One region of the Arthrobacter sp. ASL1 genome, then DNA from elsewhere that is predicted to be linked to it. Evidence: riboswitches for the same ligand, from Rfam matches in the RefSeq annotation. Region 1 holds a riboswitch; the other holds the start of a gene.
What was found. Region 1 has a riboswitch for glycine ahead of AC1MEQ_RS08125 (DUF5058 family protein). Riboswitches for the same ligand answer to the same signal wherever they lie in the genome.
Positions count from the first base shown of each region.

Region 2: it holds a riboswitch for glycine, as region 1 does, so the genes downstream of both, gcvP (aminomethyl-transferring glycine dehydrogenase) here and AC1MEQ_RS08125 (DUF5058 family protein) in region 1, are expected to answer to the same signal.

Region 1 covers NZ_CM155284.1:1,717,663-1,723,895, forward strand. The annotation lists gene AC1MEQ_RS08105 (SDR family NAD(P)-dependent oxidoreductase) at 30-815, shown strand; gene AC1MEQ_RS08110 (helix-turn-helix transcriptional regulator) at 847-1,689, shown strand; gene AC1MEQ_RS08115 (ArsR/SmtB family transcription factor) at 1,767-2,105, shown strand; gene AC1MEQ_RS08120 (cation efflux transmembrane domain-containing protein) at 2,099-2,773, shown strand; glycine riboswitch at 2,916-3,007, shown strand; gene AC1MEQ_RS08125 (DUF5058 family protein) at 3,174-3,923, shown strand; gene AC1MEQ_RS08130 (hypothetical protein) at 3,952-4,737, shown strand; gene AC1MEQ_RS08135 (amidohydrolase) at 4,784-6,016, shown strand.
Region 2 covers NZ_CM155284.1:2,858,986-2,866,641, forward strand. The annotation lists gene AC1MEQ_RS13505 (MFS transporter) at 1-229, shown strand, start outside; gene AC1MEQ_RS13510 (FAD:protein FMN transferase) at 282-1,112, opposite strand; gene AC1MEQ_RS13515 (hypothetical protein) at 1,109-1,414, opposite strand; gene AC1MEQ_RS13520 (SGNH/GDSL hydrolase family protein) at 1,708-2,469, shown strand; gene AC1MEQ_RS13525 (putative quinol monooxygenase) at 2,498-2,800, opposite strand; gene AC1MEQ_RS13530 (VIT1/CCC1 transporter family protein) at 2,854-3,588, shown strand; gene AC1MEQ_RS13535 (amino acid permease) at 3,585-5,066, opposite strand; glycine riboswitch at 5,265-5,364, shown strand; gene gcvP (aminomethyl-transferring glycine dehydrogenase) at 5,531-7,656, shown strand, end outside.

The DNA.
Region 1 (6,233 bases):
AGGTTTTCCGGCCGGCGGAAGCTGGATCCATGACCACACAACAGCTCGAAACCACCACCCCCAAGACCGCTCTCGTGACCGGCGGCAACCGCGGACTCGGCCGCTCGTCGGTCCTGCACCTCGCCGCCAGCGGCGTCGACGTGATCCTGACCTACCGCTCGCACCCGGAAGAGGCCGAGGCCGTCGTCGAGCAGATCAGGGACACCGGCCGCCAGGCGGTTGCCCTGCAGCTCGACACCAGCCGGCCCGAGACCTTCGGGACCTTCGTCGATGCCGTACGCGGCACGCTGTCGGATTCGCTTGACCGCGAGACGTTCGACATCCTCGTCAACAACGCCGGCCACTCCGCACAGACCAAGATCGGCGACACCCGGCTCGAGGACGTCCGCACGCTGCTCGACGTCCACGTCGTCGGCACCGTCATGCTCACCGAGGCACTACTGCCGCTGCTCGCGGACGGCGGACGCATCGTGAACACCAGTTCCGGCCTGGCCCGCTTCACCGGCGACGACGGCTCCTCCGTCTACGCCGCCGCCAAGGGCGCCGTCGAGGTCTACACCCGCTACCTGGCCAAGGCCCTGGGCCCGCGACGGATCACGGCCAATACGATCGCCCCGGGCGTCGTCGCCACCGACTTCGGCGGAGGCAGGGTCCGCGACAACGCACCCGCCCGCGACCAGCTCTCCACGCTCATCGCCATGGGACGGGTCGGGCAGCCGGATGACATAGGGCCCGCCGTCGCCTCCATCGCCTCGGATGCCATGGGCTGGGTCACCGGCCAGCGGATCGAGGCCTCCGGCGGGATGATCCTGTGAACCGGGGGCCAATAAGGGCAGACTGGTGAGCATGGACCGACCGCAGCTTGCCGATTTCCTGCGTACGCGCCGCCACGCACTGCAACCGGAGGACGTCGGGCTGCCCCGCGGCCCGCGGCGGCGCACCGAGGGGTTGCGCCGCGAGGAGGTCGCGGCGCTCTGCGGGATGTCGAACGACTACTACTCCCGGCTGGAACAGGAGCGGGGGCCACAGCCTTCGGTGCCGATGTTGGCCGCGATGGCCCGCGGGTTGCGGCTCTCCCTCGATGAACGCGACCACCTGTTCCTGCTCGGCGGACACCCGGCCCCGCGGCATGCAGGAGGCCCGGACCACGTCGATGCCGGATTGATGCGGATCATGGACCGTCTCCAGGACACCCCGGCCATGGTCATCAACGCGGTCGGTGAAACCCTGTTCCAGAGCCCTCCGGCCATGGCGCTCTTCGGCGATGAAGCCCCGGGGGACGATGGCTTCTCGCGGTCGGTGGTATGGCGCTGGTTCACTGATCCGTCGTCCCGCGAGATCTACCCGGTCGCCGACCATGCCCAGCGCCAGGGCGAATTCGTGGCCACGTTGCGCGCCGCCTACGCCCGCGAGGGCCAGTGCTCACGGGCAGCCGAGCTGGTGGACCGGCTGCTCGCCCGCAGCGAGGACTTCGCCGCGGAGTGGGCCCACCACCAGGTGAGCCAGAAGCATACCCAGCTCAAGTGCTTCCAGCATCCTGAGGTGGGTGCCCTGGAACTGTATTGCCAGACCCTGTTCGACGTCGACCAGCACCAGGCGCTTCTCGTCTTCACCGCCGGGCCCGGGACCGCGAGCGCGGAGAAGCTGGAACTCCTCGCGGTGATTGGCTCCCAACAACTGCAGTCCTGACGCAGTTGCCACCCGCTGAACCGCACCGGGCTTGATTCACTATTTCGTGAATTCATGCTTTCGTGTATCGTTCGGGCATGACCACGACCTCCATGGCAACCGCCTCGCACACCGCAGCCTTGGCCCGCTTCGGGCACGCCGTCTCGGACCCCACACGCGTCGGCGTCCTGCTGGCACTGCGCGAGGCCCCGGCCTTCCCCTCGGACCTGGCAGACGCCCTGGGGGTCTCCCGCCAGGTCATGTCCAACCAGCTGGCCTGCCTGCGCGGCTGCGGACTCGTCGAAGCGGTCCCGGAAGGGCGGCGCTCCTGGTACCGGCTCAGCGACCCGCACCTCGGTGCCGCGATGGACGAGCTGCTGCGGGTCGTCCTCCACGTGGAGCCCGATTGCTGCGCCGGACCGGAATGCACATGCTGACCGCCGCGACGGCCCGGGAACAGCGCCGGTCGCTCCTGAAGCGCCGGATCCGGATCATCGTCGCACTCACCATCACCTACAACGTCATCGAAGCGGTCGTCGCCCTGTCCGCCGGCGCCGCGGCCTCCTCGGTCGCCCTGATCGGCTTCGGCCTGGATTCCATCGTCGAGGTGCTCTCGGCAGCAGCCGTCGCCTGGCAATTCTCGGCCCCCGATCCGGAACGCCGCGAGAAGAAGGCACTGCGCCTGATCGCCATCTCCTTTTTCGGACTGGCAGCATACGTCTGCCTCAGCGCAGTACTCACCTTGACCGGACTCAAGGAAGCCGAACACAGTACCGTGGGCATCGCCCTGGCCGCCATGAGCCTCGCCATCATGCCCATCCTCAGCCTGGTCGAACGCCGGACCGGCCAGGAACTCGGCTCGGCATCGGCAATCGCCGACTCCAAGCAAACGCTGATCTGCTCCTACCTGTCCGCAGCGGTGCTGGTGGGGCTGCTGCTCAACAGCCTCTTCGGTTGGGCCTGGGCGGATCCCGTCGCCGGTCTGGTCATTGCAGTGTTTGCACTCCGGGAAGGGATCGAAGCCTGGAAGGGGGATGCCTGCAAGCAACCGGTGGCGGCCCTGGCGGCGGACCAGGAGCCGGCCGGCACGCCGGGCTGCTGCTGACCGCCACAGCAAAAGTTCACTGACCGAACAATCGTTCAGAAATGTGACAGCATATTTCGTTGAACCTTTGGTGATCTGGATCACCTGGTGCATTCTTGCATGATGCGGGCCCCTTGGCTGGCGCCAATTGAATAGCTTCCGATCACACACGGCTGGAGAGTCCCGACCACACATTCGGGCACCGAAGGGGCAAGCACCCGCAATCTCTCAGGTACCAGGTACAGCCGGGTCAGGAAACTCTGGAGAGCAGCCGCCCGCCGGGCGGCTCACCGACGAGGCACGCCGACGCCCCAGGGTGCCGGTCCAACTTTCAGGTTCAGGACAGAGCGGGCACCGAGCACACGGGGACACCAAGTACCCCCACCGTGCCGCATTGCACCCTTCGATGAACGGCTGACCCATGAACCTGCCCACCGCACTGCCCGCTGCCGCGGACAACAACTCCACGGACATCCTCGCAATTGCCAATTCGCCGGTCCTCTGGGCCTGCGCGATCGGCGTCTTCCTGGTCATCGTCGTCCAGAGCGTCATCTACATGAAGGCCGCCAAGATCGCGGCCCCCGCAATCGGCATGTCCCAGGCCGAAATCAAGACCAGCTTCCGCGCCGGGGCCATTTCGGCGCTGGGCCCCTCCCTCGCCGTCGTGATGGTCGCCGTCGCCCTGCTCACGGTGTTCGGCACTCCCGCAGTGCTGGTGCGCATCGGCCTGATTGGTTCGGTCTCCTACGAAACCGCCGCGGCGGCCATCGCCGCCAACTCGGCCGGCGCCGAACTCGGCGGCCCGACCTACACCCAGGCCGTCTTCGGCCTCGCCCTGGCCGCCATGAGCCTGGGCGGCGCGATGTGGATGATCGCCACACTGATCATGACCCCCTTGCTCAAGAAGGGCGATTCGGCTCTGCGCAAGGTCAACCCTGCCATCATGCTCGTCGTCCCGGGAGCCGCCATGATCGGTGCCTTCGCCGTACTGGGCATCGGCGAACTGCCCAAATCATGGATCCACGTGGTGGCTTTCCTGTCCTCCGCGGTCATCATGACCCTGCTCATGGTCATCGCCAAACGCGTCGGGAAGCCATGGATCAAGGAATGGGCGCTGGGCATTGCGATCATCCTCGGCCTGGCCATCACCTACGCCGCCACCCGCCTCTAAGCGCCCAACAGACTTCCAGGAGCACACCATGCCCATTGCAACCGAAGCACACCAGGCGCTGACCGCGTTCGACAAGACCACCTCGCGGTGGGGCCGCATCACCATGATCGCCGGCCTCATCTTCTCCCTCTCCGCACCGGCCTACCTCGTCTTCTTCTCCGGCCTCGACATCCCGATCTCCGGCATCCTCACCGCCTTCGCGGCCCTGGCCGCGGTGTTCGGCGTGATCTGGATCGTGGAGCCGCTGACGTACTACCCGATCCTCGGCGCCTCCTCGATGTACCAGGCGTTCATGATCGGCAACATCTCCAACAAGCTGCTGCCCTCGGCGATGATCGCCCAGTCGACCATCGGCGCCAAGCCGGGCACCCGCAAGGGCGAACTCTCCGCGGTCGCCGCGATCTGCGGTGCCGCGACCGTCCACCTGGCCTCCCTGTTCGTCTTCGTCGGCCTGCTGGGGACCTGGCTGGTCAGCATCATCCCGGCCGACATCGTCCAGACCGTCCAGGTCTACATCCTGCCCACGGTCATGGGCGCCGTCCTCGTCCAGGCCATCGTCAGCCAGAAGGCCCCTCGCTCGACGGTGATCGCGATCGTCGTCGCCCTGGTCGTTGTCTACATCCTTGTCCCGCTGACCCCCGCCATGGCCCTCTTCTCCACGGCACTGGCAGTGATTGCGACGGCGGTGCTCGCCTGGTTCCTGCGCGATCGCAAGGCCCTGGGCACCCCCGACGACGACGATGCGGACAATGCCGTGAACCGGCGCGACGCGGACGACGACACCCCGGAATCCGTCTCGGGCCCGGTCTACTAGGCACTTCAACACCCCACCAGCCATACCCCTTCTGGAAGGACCACCCATGAGCACCGCCGTCCCGCAGTCGCTGCGGATGACCGAGGCCTCGGAAAACGAGCTCGTCGAAACCTACATGTACCTGCACGCCAACCCCGAGCTGTCCATGCAGGAGCACCGCACCGCCGACTACCTGGCGCAGCGGCTCGAGGCGCTGGGACTCGAGGTGTTCCGCTGCGGAGGCACCGGCGTCGTGGGCATCCTGCGCAACGGCGACGGCCCCGTCGTCGGGCTGCGGGCCGATACCGACGGGTTGCCCGTGCTGGAGGACACCGGGCTGGACTACGCCAGCACGGCGACCGGGGCGCTCGAGGACGGCACGGAGGTCCCGGTCATGCACGCCTGCGGGCATGACACGCACATGGCCACCGCGCTGAAGACCGCCGAGCTGTATGCGGCGGCGACGGATGCGTGGGCGGGCACGATCGTGTTCGTGCTCCAGCCCGGCGAGGAGACCGCGGCCGGCGCGAAGGCCATGGTCGCCGACGGGTTGTGGGACAAGGCACCGAAGCCGGAGATCATGTTCGGCCAGCACGTCATGGGCGGGCTGACCGGCACGGTGACGCTGATGCCCGGCGCCGCGATGACCACCGCTGACTCGTTCAAGGTCACGGTGATGGGCCAGGGTTCGCACGGGTCGATGCCCGAGCACTCCATCGACCCGATCGTCCTCGCCGCCTCCATGGTGGTGCGGTTGCAGACGATCGTCTCGCGCCAGGTGGCCCCGCAGTCCGCCGCCGTGGTGACCGTCGGGTCCTTCCACGCCGGCCTGAAGGAAAACGTCATCCCCGACCGGGCGGTCTTCACGCTCAATGTGCGCACCTTCGATCCCGCGGTCCGCGAGACGGTGCTGACGTCGATCCGGCGCATCATCGCCGGCGAGGCCTCGGCCTCGGGCGCCCCGGAGCCGCTCATCGAGGACATCTCGGCGTTCCCGGCGCTGTACAACGACCCGGCCGCCGCCGGCGAGCTGGCCGCCGAGTTCCGCGACGAGCTCGGCGCCGACCAGGTCATCGACGGCACCCCGGTCATGGGCAGCGAGGACTTCGGCGCCCTGGCCGCGGCCATCGACGTGCCCAGTGTCTTCTGGTTCTTCGGTGGCAACACCGAGGAGACCCTGGCCGCCGGTCCGCCGCCGGCGAACCACTCGCCGTTCTTCGCCCCGGTCCCCCAGCCGACGTTGACCACCGGCGTCACCGCGGCGACGCGGGCGCTGTTCTCCAAGGTCGGCAAGAAGTAGGGCCTTCGGCAACCACACAGGACCAAGGAGGACGACGGCGGTGCGCAGGCACCGCCGTCGTCCTCCCCATCGTGGTGTGAATTTGCGATATTTCCCAGAGAGCGCTGGAGGGGATCTTCCCCTGGGTTCATCCGCCTGATCTCGTGGAACAGGAAATGCAGGCTAAACGATCACAAACTTTCTTCTTGAAATCGCACGACATGGCTGAAGCACACCG
Region 2 (7,656 bases), 1.1 Mb from region 1:
CTTCTTCGCGGCGACGTTGGCCGCCCGCAGCGAATACGCGCCGATCCAGGCCAGGGGGCAGGTGTTCATCTGGGTGGGCGCCCTCAAGATCGCCGCGGGATCGGCCGGGACGGCGGTAGCGGGCGTGGCCATCGGCCTCCACGCCTGGGTGCCGCTGGCACTGGTCATCGGGCTGGCGGTCGTGGCGGCCACTGCCGCCGGCATCGAGCGGGCGCGCGGACCCCGGTGAGCCCGAACCCGCACCGGGGAGGTCCGGGCTCACCGGGGACCCGTCCGGCGGCCTACGCCGGGATCTGCAGCGGCCAGCCCGCGGAGGCGAGCAATTCGCCGTCGTGCCCGGAAACCAGGACGGCCACCCCGAACTCGCGGACCGCGGAGTCGAGGGTGGACGACCCGCCGGCGAGGATCGCCTTGGAGAGCACATCGGCGGTGACGATGTCCTCGGCCAGGACGCTGACCTGCAGATACGCGTTCGAGCGGCCGTAGCCATGTCCTGACGAGGTGGCCAGCGCCGCGGTGAATCCCGGCGTACCTGCCAGGGGAACGTCGGCGACCAGCGCGCCGGCATCGAAGGGGTCGGTGATGCCGGCCTGCCAGTGCCGTCCGTAGAAGGGATCGGCCCCGGTGGGTTCGGCCGGGAAGGGCGAACCGCTGCACAGCACGTCGCCGCCGGCGGTGACGGACCAGTGCGGCAGCTCCAGATCCATCATGGCCTGGCCGGCGTGGGCGATCGCCCAGCCCTTGACGAGCCCGCGCAGGTCGACCGGACCGGTGGGGGTGTGTGGGCTGAATGCGCCCTCGGTGGCGTTGCGCCAGCTGATGGCCTGTTCGTACAGGGTGCGCAGGCGGTGGTGTGAGTAGCGCAATTCGATCTCCCCGCGGCGCAATCCCTCCACGGAACCACGGCCGCCCACGCCGAAGTACTCTTCGGTCTCTGCGAAGACCCGGCGGACCGTCTGCACTGCGGCATCCAGTTCGTCGGGATCCATGGGGGCGCTGATGGAGACCATCGTGCCCAGCGCCTCGAATGTGCGGTTGGCCAGGCGTGGGACCGGAGGATCGCCGACGTCGTCCGGCCCGTCGTCCATGTCGTGCACGGTCAGGGCACTCACGCCAGCGACGAGTCGAGCGCGGCCTGCTGCGTCAACGTGTAGGCGGCGGGGGAGTACCCCGGACCGCTGAGCAGCTGGACCGGCTGCGCGCTGCGCAGCTGCCCACGCCGAACCGTCGCGAGCGCGGCCGAGGCCGGGGCAAGCCGTTGCGTGGCCGTCGAAGTCCCGGTGGGAGCCGAACCGAGGCGGTGGGTGGTCGGCGCCGAGGCGGACGGTGCGGTGGGTGCCGTGCCGCCGAGCCAACCGGAGGCCAGTACCCCGGCGGAAGCCACGGAGGCGAAGATCGCCTGACGGATGTTCACAACGGGGTCCTTTCGGTGCCGGGGAGGGCAGGGACAGGTAGGTCATGCATGGCTCCAGCCTGTCGAACCGAACTGTGAGCCCCCTGTGCCACGGCTCGATATCGGCTGCGCTGGGGCGCGTTTCAGCCGTCGGCGCAACCAATGTGCGGCACTGGGCCGGCCGTGTCCGGGCAACCGCCGGTATGCCTGGCCGCTAATGGCAACTTTCCGGACAGGACCGCCACTGCGGGCGTTCGGCCCGGCCTAGCGGCCCAGGGGCCGGCCAACGGGCCTTGGCGGCGTAGGGTGGATCCGTGGAATTTGAGAAACGGTATGTGGCCCTGGGGGATTCGTTCACGGAAGGCGTCGGCGATGACGACCCGACCCGTCCCAACGGGGTGCGTGGTTGGGCGGACCGGGTGGCCGAACAACTGTGCGCTGCGGACCCCGCATGGGGATACGCGAACCTGGCGATCCGCGGCAAGAAGATCCGCCAGGTCATCGACGAGCAGCTCGAGGCCGCTCTGGCCCTGCAGCCGACCCTGGTCACGCTCTACGCCGGCGGCAACGACATCCTGCGCCCGCGCGTGGACATCGACGCGCTCATGGCAGGGTACGACGACATGGTGGCCCGCCTGCGCGGCTCCGGAGCCGCCGTCGTGCTGTTCACCGGGTTCGACTCCGCGGCCTCGGCCGTCTTCAGCACCACGCGTGGCCGGACGGCGATCTACAACGAATGGGTGCGCGAGGCCGCCGACCGGCATGGCGCAGTCGTCGCCGACTACTGGCGCTGGCGCGAGTTCAGCGACCTGCGCTACTGGGCCCGGGACCGCCTGCACATGGGCACGCCCGGGCACCTGCTGATGGCCAAGAAGGTGCTCGGGGTGCTGGAGGCCACCGACGCCATCGAGACCCCGGAGCTCGAAACCGCGCCGTCCCGGACCCGGCGGGCTCGGATGCAGGAGGACGCGCGCTGGGCGCGTGATCACGTGGTCCCGTGGGTCAAACGCCGGCTGACGGGGACCTCGTCCGGCGATGCGCTCAGCCCGCGCTACCCCGGGTACGTGCGGCTGTAGGACGGCGCGTGGAGCGGCCGGGCCCCGGTCAGCCGCGCAGCGGAGAGCCCACGACGTCGAAGCGCAGGCCGCCGAATTCGCCGGAGAGCAGTGGCCGGGCGGCGGCGATCGCCGCCTGGACCTCGGGCAGCGCCAGCGAGTCCCGGTGCGCCGCTTCACTGACCCAGAGTTCGATCACGTAGACGGTGTCAGGATGCCCGTTGTCGACCCCTACCTCGTAGGCGAGGCACCCGATGCGGCCCAGGACATCGCTGCGCCGGGTCAAGTGGGCGACCAGCTCGTCACGCTTGCCGGGGAGGGCTCCGAGGGTTCCCACGTTGGCGAAAGTCATGCCTTCAGCGTAGCGCTGGCCCGCCGCGCGGCTGTGGTGGTTGACTAAGCCGCATGAGCAGCCTGTCCGACCCCGCACCCCATGCCAATGAGCCGCACGAGTCCGCCGGACTTGCCGAACGGCTGAACTGGTTGCGCGCGGGCGTCCTGGGGGCCAACGACGGGATCGTCTCGACGGCCGCCGTCGTGGTCGGCGTGGCCGGGGCGACCACCGCCACCGGGCCCATCCTCACGGCCGGCGCCGCGGCCCTGATCGGCGGTGCAGTCTCCATGGCGCTGGGGGAATACGTCTCGGTCTCCAGCTCATCCGATTCGCAGAAGGCGCTGATCGCCAAGGAACGCCGCGAGCTGGCCGAGATGCCCGATGAGGAGTTCGCCGAACTGGCCTACCTTTACGAGCAGAAGGGCCTCAGCGCCGAGACGGCGGGCGCGGTCGCCCGGGAGCTCACCGCCCACGATGCGCTCGGCGCGCATCTGGACATCGAACTGAACATCGACCGCGATGAGGTCGTCAGCCCATGGAACGCCGCGGCGGCATCAGCGGTCGCCTTCACCATCGGTGCCCTGCTGCCATTCCTCACCGCCGTCCTGCTGCCCACCGCCCTGAAGATCCCCGTGACCTTCGCCGCGGTACTGGGGGCGTTGGCGATCACCGGCGGGCTGGGCGCCCGATTAGGCCGCGCGCCGATGTTGCGGCCGATCGTGCGGGTGGTCATCGGCGGGATGCTGGCGCTGGGTGCCACGTTCCTCATCGGCACCTGGCTCGGCAGCAGCGGTGCCATCGGCTAGGCGCGGGAGGAGGCCCCGGCGTCGAGCCTTGAGGCCACCGTGGAGCGCCGCCGGCCATAGGCGAGGTAGATCCCGGCGCCGATGACCATCCACAGTCCGAACACGATCCAGGTCATCCCGCCCAGGTTGACCATGAGGAACACGCAGCCGGCAACAGCCAGGATCGGCGTCACCGGGTAGAACGGCACGCGGAACGTGCGCGGCAGGTCGGGGCGGTTGCGGCGCAGGTAGATCACCGACAGGCTGACCAGGCTGAAGGCGAAAAGGGTGCCGATGCTGGTGGCGTCGGCCAGCTGGCCCAGCGGGACCAGGCCGGCGGTGAGCGCGATCGTGCCGCCGGTGATCAAGGTGTTCAGCACCGGCGTGCCGGTCCGCGGGTGCAGCTTGCCGAACACCCGCGGGACCATGCCGTCGCGTGACATCGCCACCAGGACGCGGGTCTGCCCGTAGAGGACGGTGATGACGATACTGATGATCGCCACCACGGCACCGATGGAGAAGACCAGGGCCACCCAGGGCTGCCCGGTGATCTCCTCGAGGACCTGCACCAGGGCGGCCTCCTTGCCGATGAACCACTGCCAGTCCTTCGCGCCCACGGCGGCGACGGCGACGAGGATGTACAGCACGGTCACGATGATCATCGAGGTGATGATGGCCCGGGGCAGGTCGCGCTGCGGGTTCACGGCCTCCTCGCCGGCGGTCGAGGCGGCGTCGAAGCCGATGTAGGAGAAGAACAGGCGCGAGGCCGCGGCCGAGACGCCCGCGGTGCCCATCGGCAGCAGCGGGGCGAAGTTCCCGGTGTTGAACGCGCTGAAGGCGATCACGACGAAGAAGATGAGTACGGCGATCTTCAGGAACACCAGCACGGTGTTCACCGTGGCCGACTCCTTGGCCCCACGCATCAGCAGGACCATCGCCAGCAGGACCACGACGACGGCGGGGATGTTGAACACGCCGCCATCCGGGCCAGGCGGGTTGGTCAGGGCCGCTGGCAGTTCGACGTTGAAGGTCCCGGCCAGCTCGTTCACGTACTCGCCGGCACCGACGGCAATGGCGGCCACCGACACCCCGTATTCGAGGATCAGGCACCAGCCGCAGATCCAGGCCAGGCCCTCGCCCATCGTGGCGTAGGTGTACGAATAGCTCGAGCCCGATACGGGCACGGCCCCGGCCATCTCCGCGTAGGACAGCGCGGCCAGCAGGGCGGCGATCCCGGCGATCGTGAAGGAAATCCACACGGCGGGCCCGGCCAGCGGCACCGAGGAGCCCAGGACCACGAAGATCCCGGTGCCCAGCGTGGCGCCGACGCTGATCATCGTCAGCTGCAGCACGCCCAGGGTGCGGCGCATCGTGCCCCCACCGGATCCGTGTCCGGCCTCGGCGCTGAGCGCCTCGACGTCCTTGCGCAGCAGCAACTGGCGGCCCAGGGACAACCGTGGCCGGGTGCCCGGTTCGGGATGGTTGGCGGATGCCTGCATGGCGTGTCCTCAACGGGCTCGGTGGGGCCCGGGTCAGGTGGTGGTCGCCGGATCGCGGCAACAACCGGTGGTGGAAGGGTCGGCTCATATTTTTGCACCGCCATGCATGGTTACAAAACCGGAGTGTCGGCAACTCGGCTTGTTTGTGGCGTGGATCTCGCCGTATCATGGAGGGGTGCCCGCGAGGGCACGCGCCAATGACATGCGGCGGGAGAGTCCCGTTCAGAACCACTGGCGGGCGCCGTAGGAGCAATACCCTCCCCGGGAATCTCTCAGGCATCCGTACCGCCGCGCTGAGGCAACTCTGGAAAGAAGCAGCACCCCTCGGGGTCTGCTCACCGACGGTGCAAGCCACGTCCGGGACACCGGGCACGGCGGAATCTCTCAGGTCCAATACAGAGTCGGGGAGGAACCGAAGCTCATTCGGCGTGCACCGCACACCGACCACACTTGGAGTTCCCCTGATGACCGAGACCACGGCCCGTCCCACCACCAGCCCCGCCGGCGAGCTTGCTTTCGCCGACCGCCACATCGGACCCCGCGGTGATGCCACCGCGACGATGCTCAAGCACCTCGGCTATGCCACCCTCGACGACCTCGTCGACACGGCGATCCCCGCCGACATCCGCCAGTCCGCCCCGCTGGACCTGCCGGCCGCCCGCTCCGAGGCCGAGGTCCTGTCCGACCTGCGCGCCATCGCCGCCAAGAACGTCATGAAGACGCAGATGATCGGCCAGGGCTTCTACGACACGTTCACCCCGCCGGTCATCCTGCGCAACGTCCTGGAGGACCCGGCCTGGTACACGGCCTACACGCCGTACCAGCCGGAGATCTCGCAGGGCCGCCTCGAGGCACTGCTGAACTTCCAGACCATGGTCTCGGACCTCACCGGGCTGCCGATCGCCAACGCCTCGCTGCTCGACGAGGCCTCCGCCGTCGCCGAGGCCGTGCTGATGATGCGCCGCGCCAACAAGGCCAAGGGCGAGGCCAAGACCGTCCTGGACGCCGACCTCTTCCCGCAGACCATCGCCGTCGTCGAGGGCCGCGCGAAGGCGCTGGGCTTCGAGCTCGAGATCGCCGACCTCTCCGCCGGCCTGCCCGACGGTGAGATCTCCGGCATCGTGCTGCAGCAGCCGGGCAACTCCGGCCGCGTGGTCGACCAGGCCGCCATCATCGCCGCCGCCAAGGAGCGCGGGGCCATGGTCACCGTCGCCGCCGACATCCTCTCGCTGACCCTCATCGTGCCCCCGGGCGAGCAGGGCGCCGACATCGCCGTCGGCAACACCCAGCGCCTGGGCGTCCCGCTGTTCTTCGGTGGCCCCCACGCCGCCTACATGTCGGTGCGCAAGGGCCTCGAGCGCTCCCTGCCCGGCCGCCTGGTCGGGGTCTCCAAGGACGACGCCGGCCTGCCCGCCTACCGCCTGGCACTGCAGACCCGCGAGCAGCACATCCGCCGCGAGAAGGCCACGTCCAACATCTGCACCGCGCAGGCGCTGCTGGCCATCACCGCGTCGATGTACGGCGTCTACCACGGCCCGGAGGGCCTGAAGGCGATCGCCCGGCGTGCCCACCTGCACGCCAGCACGCTGGCCACCGTCCTGGCCGATGCCGGCTTCGGGCTCGCGGCGGAGGAGTTCTTCGACACCCTCACGGTCAAGGCCGCCGGCACGGCCCAGGCCATTGTCACCGCCGCCGAGGAACGTGGCGTCAACCTGCGCCGCGTCGACGCCGACACCGTGGGCATCTCCACCGACGAGACCACCACCACCGACCACCTGGTCGCCATCGCCGAGGCCTTCGGCGTCGCCGACGCGGCCACCGCGGTGGAGCGCGCGGAAGCCGGCGCAGCGGAGAAGCTGCCCTCCGCCGTCGTGCGTTCGAGTGAGTACATGACGCACCCGATCTTCCATTCGGTCCGCTCGGAGACCCAGATGCTGCGCTACCTGCGCCGCCTCTCGGACCGCGACCTGGCCCTGGACCGCACCATGATCCCGCTGGGCTCGTGCACCATGAAGCTCAACGCCACCGCGGAAATGGAATCGATGTCGTGGCCGGAGTTCGCCTCCATCCACCCCTACGCCCCGGCACACCAGACCGAGGGTTGGCGCCAGCTGATCACCGATCTGGAGAACCGGCTGAGCGCCATCACCGGCTACGCGGGCGTCTCCATCCAGCCCAACGCCGGTTCGCAGGGTGAGTACGCGGGCCTGCTGGCCATCCGCCAGTTCCACGTCGCCAATGGCGACGATGCCCGCACCGTCTGCCTGATCCCGGCCTCCGCCCACGGCACCAACGCCGCCTCCGCGGTGCTGGCCGGCCTGAAGGTCGTGGTCGTCAAGACCGCGCCGAACGGCACCATCGACGCCGCCGACCTGGACGCGAAGATCGAGGCCAACCACGACTCGCTGGCCGCCATCATGATCACCTATCCGTCCACCCACGGCGTGTACGACGCCGATGTGCGCGAGGTCTGCGACAAGGTCCACGCGGCCGGCGGGCAGGTCTACATCGACGGCGCCAACATGAACGCGCTGGTCGGCCTCGGCCAGCCCGGCAAGTTCGGTGGCGACGTGTCCCACCTGAACCTGCA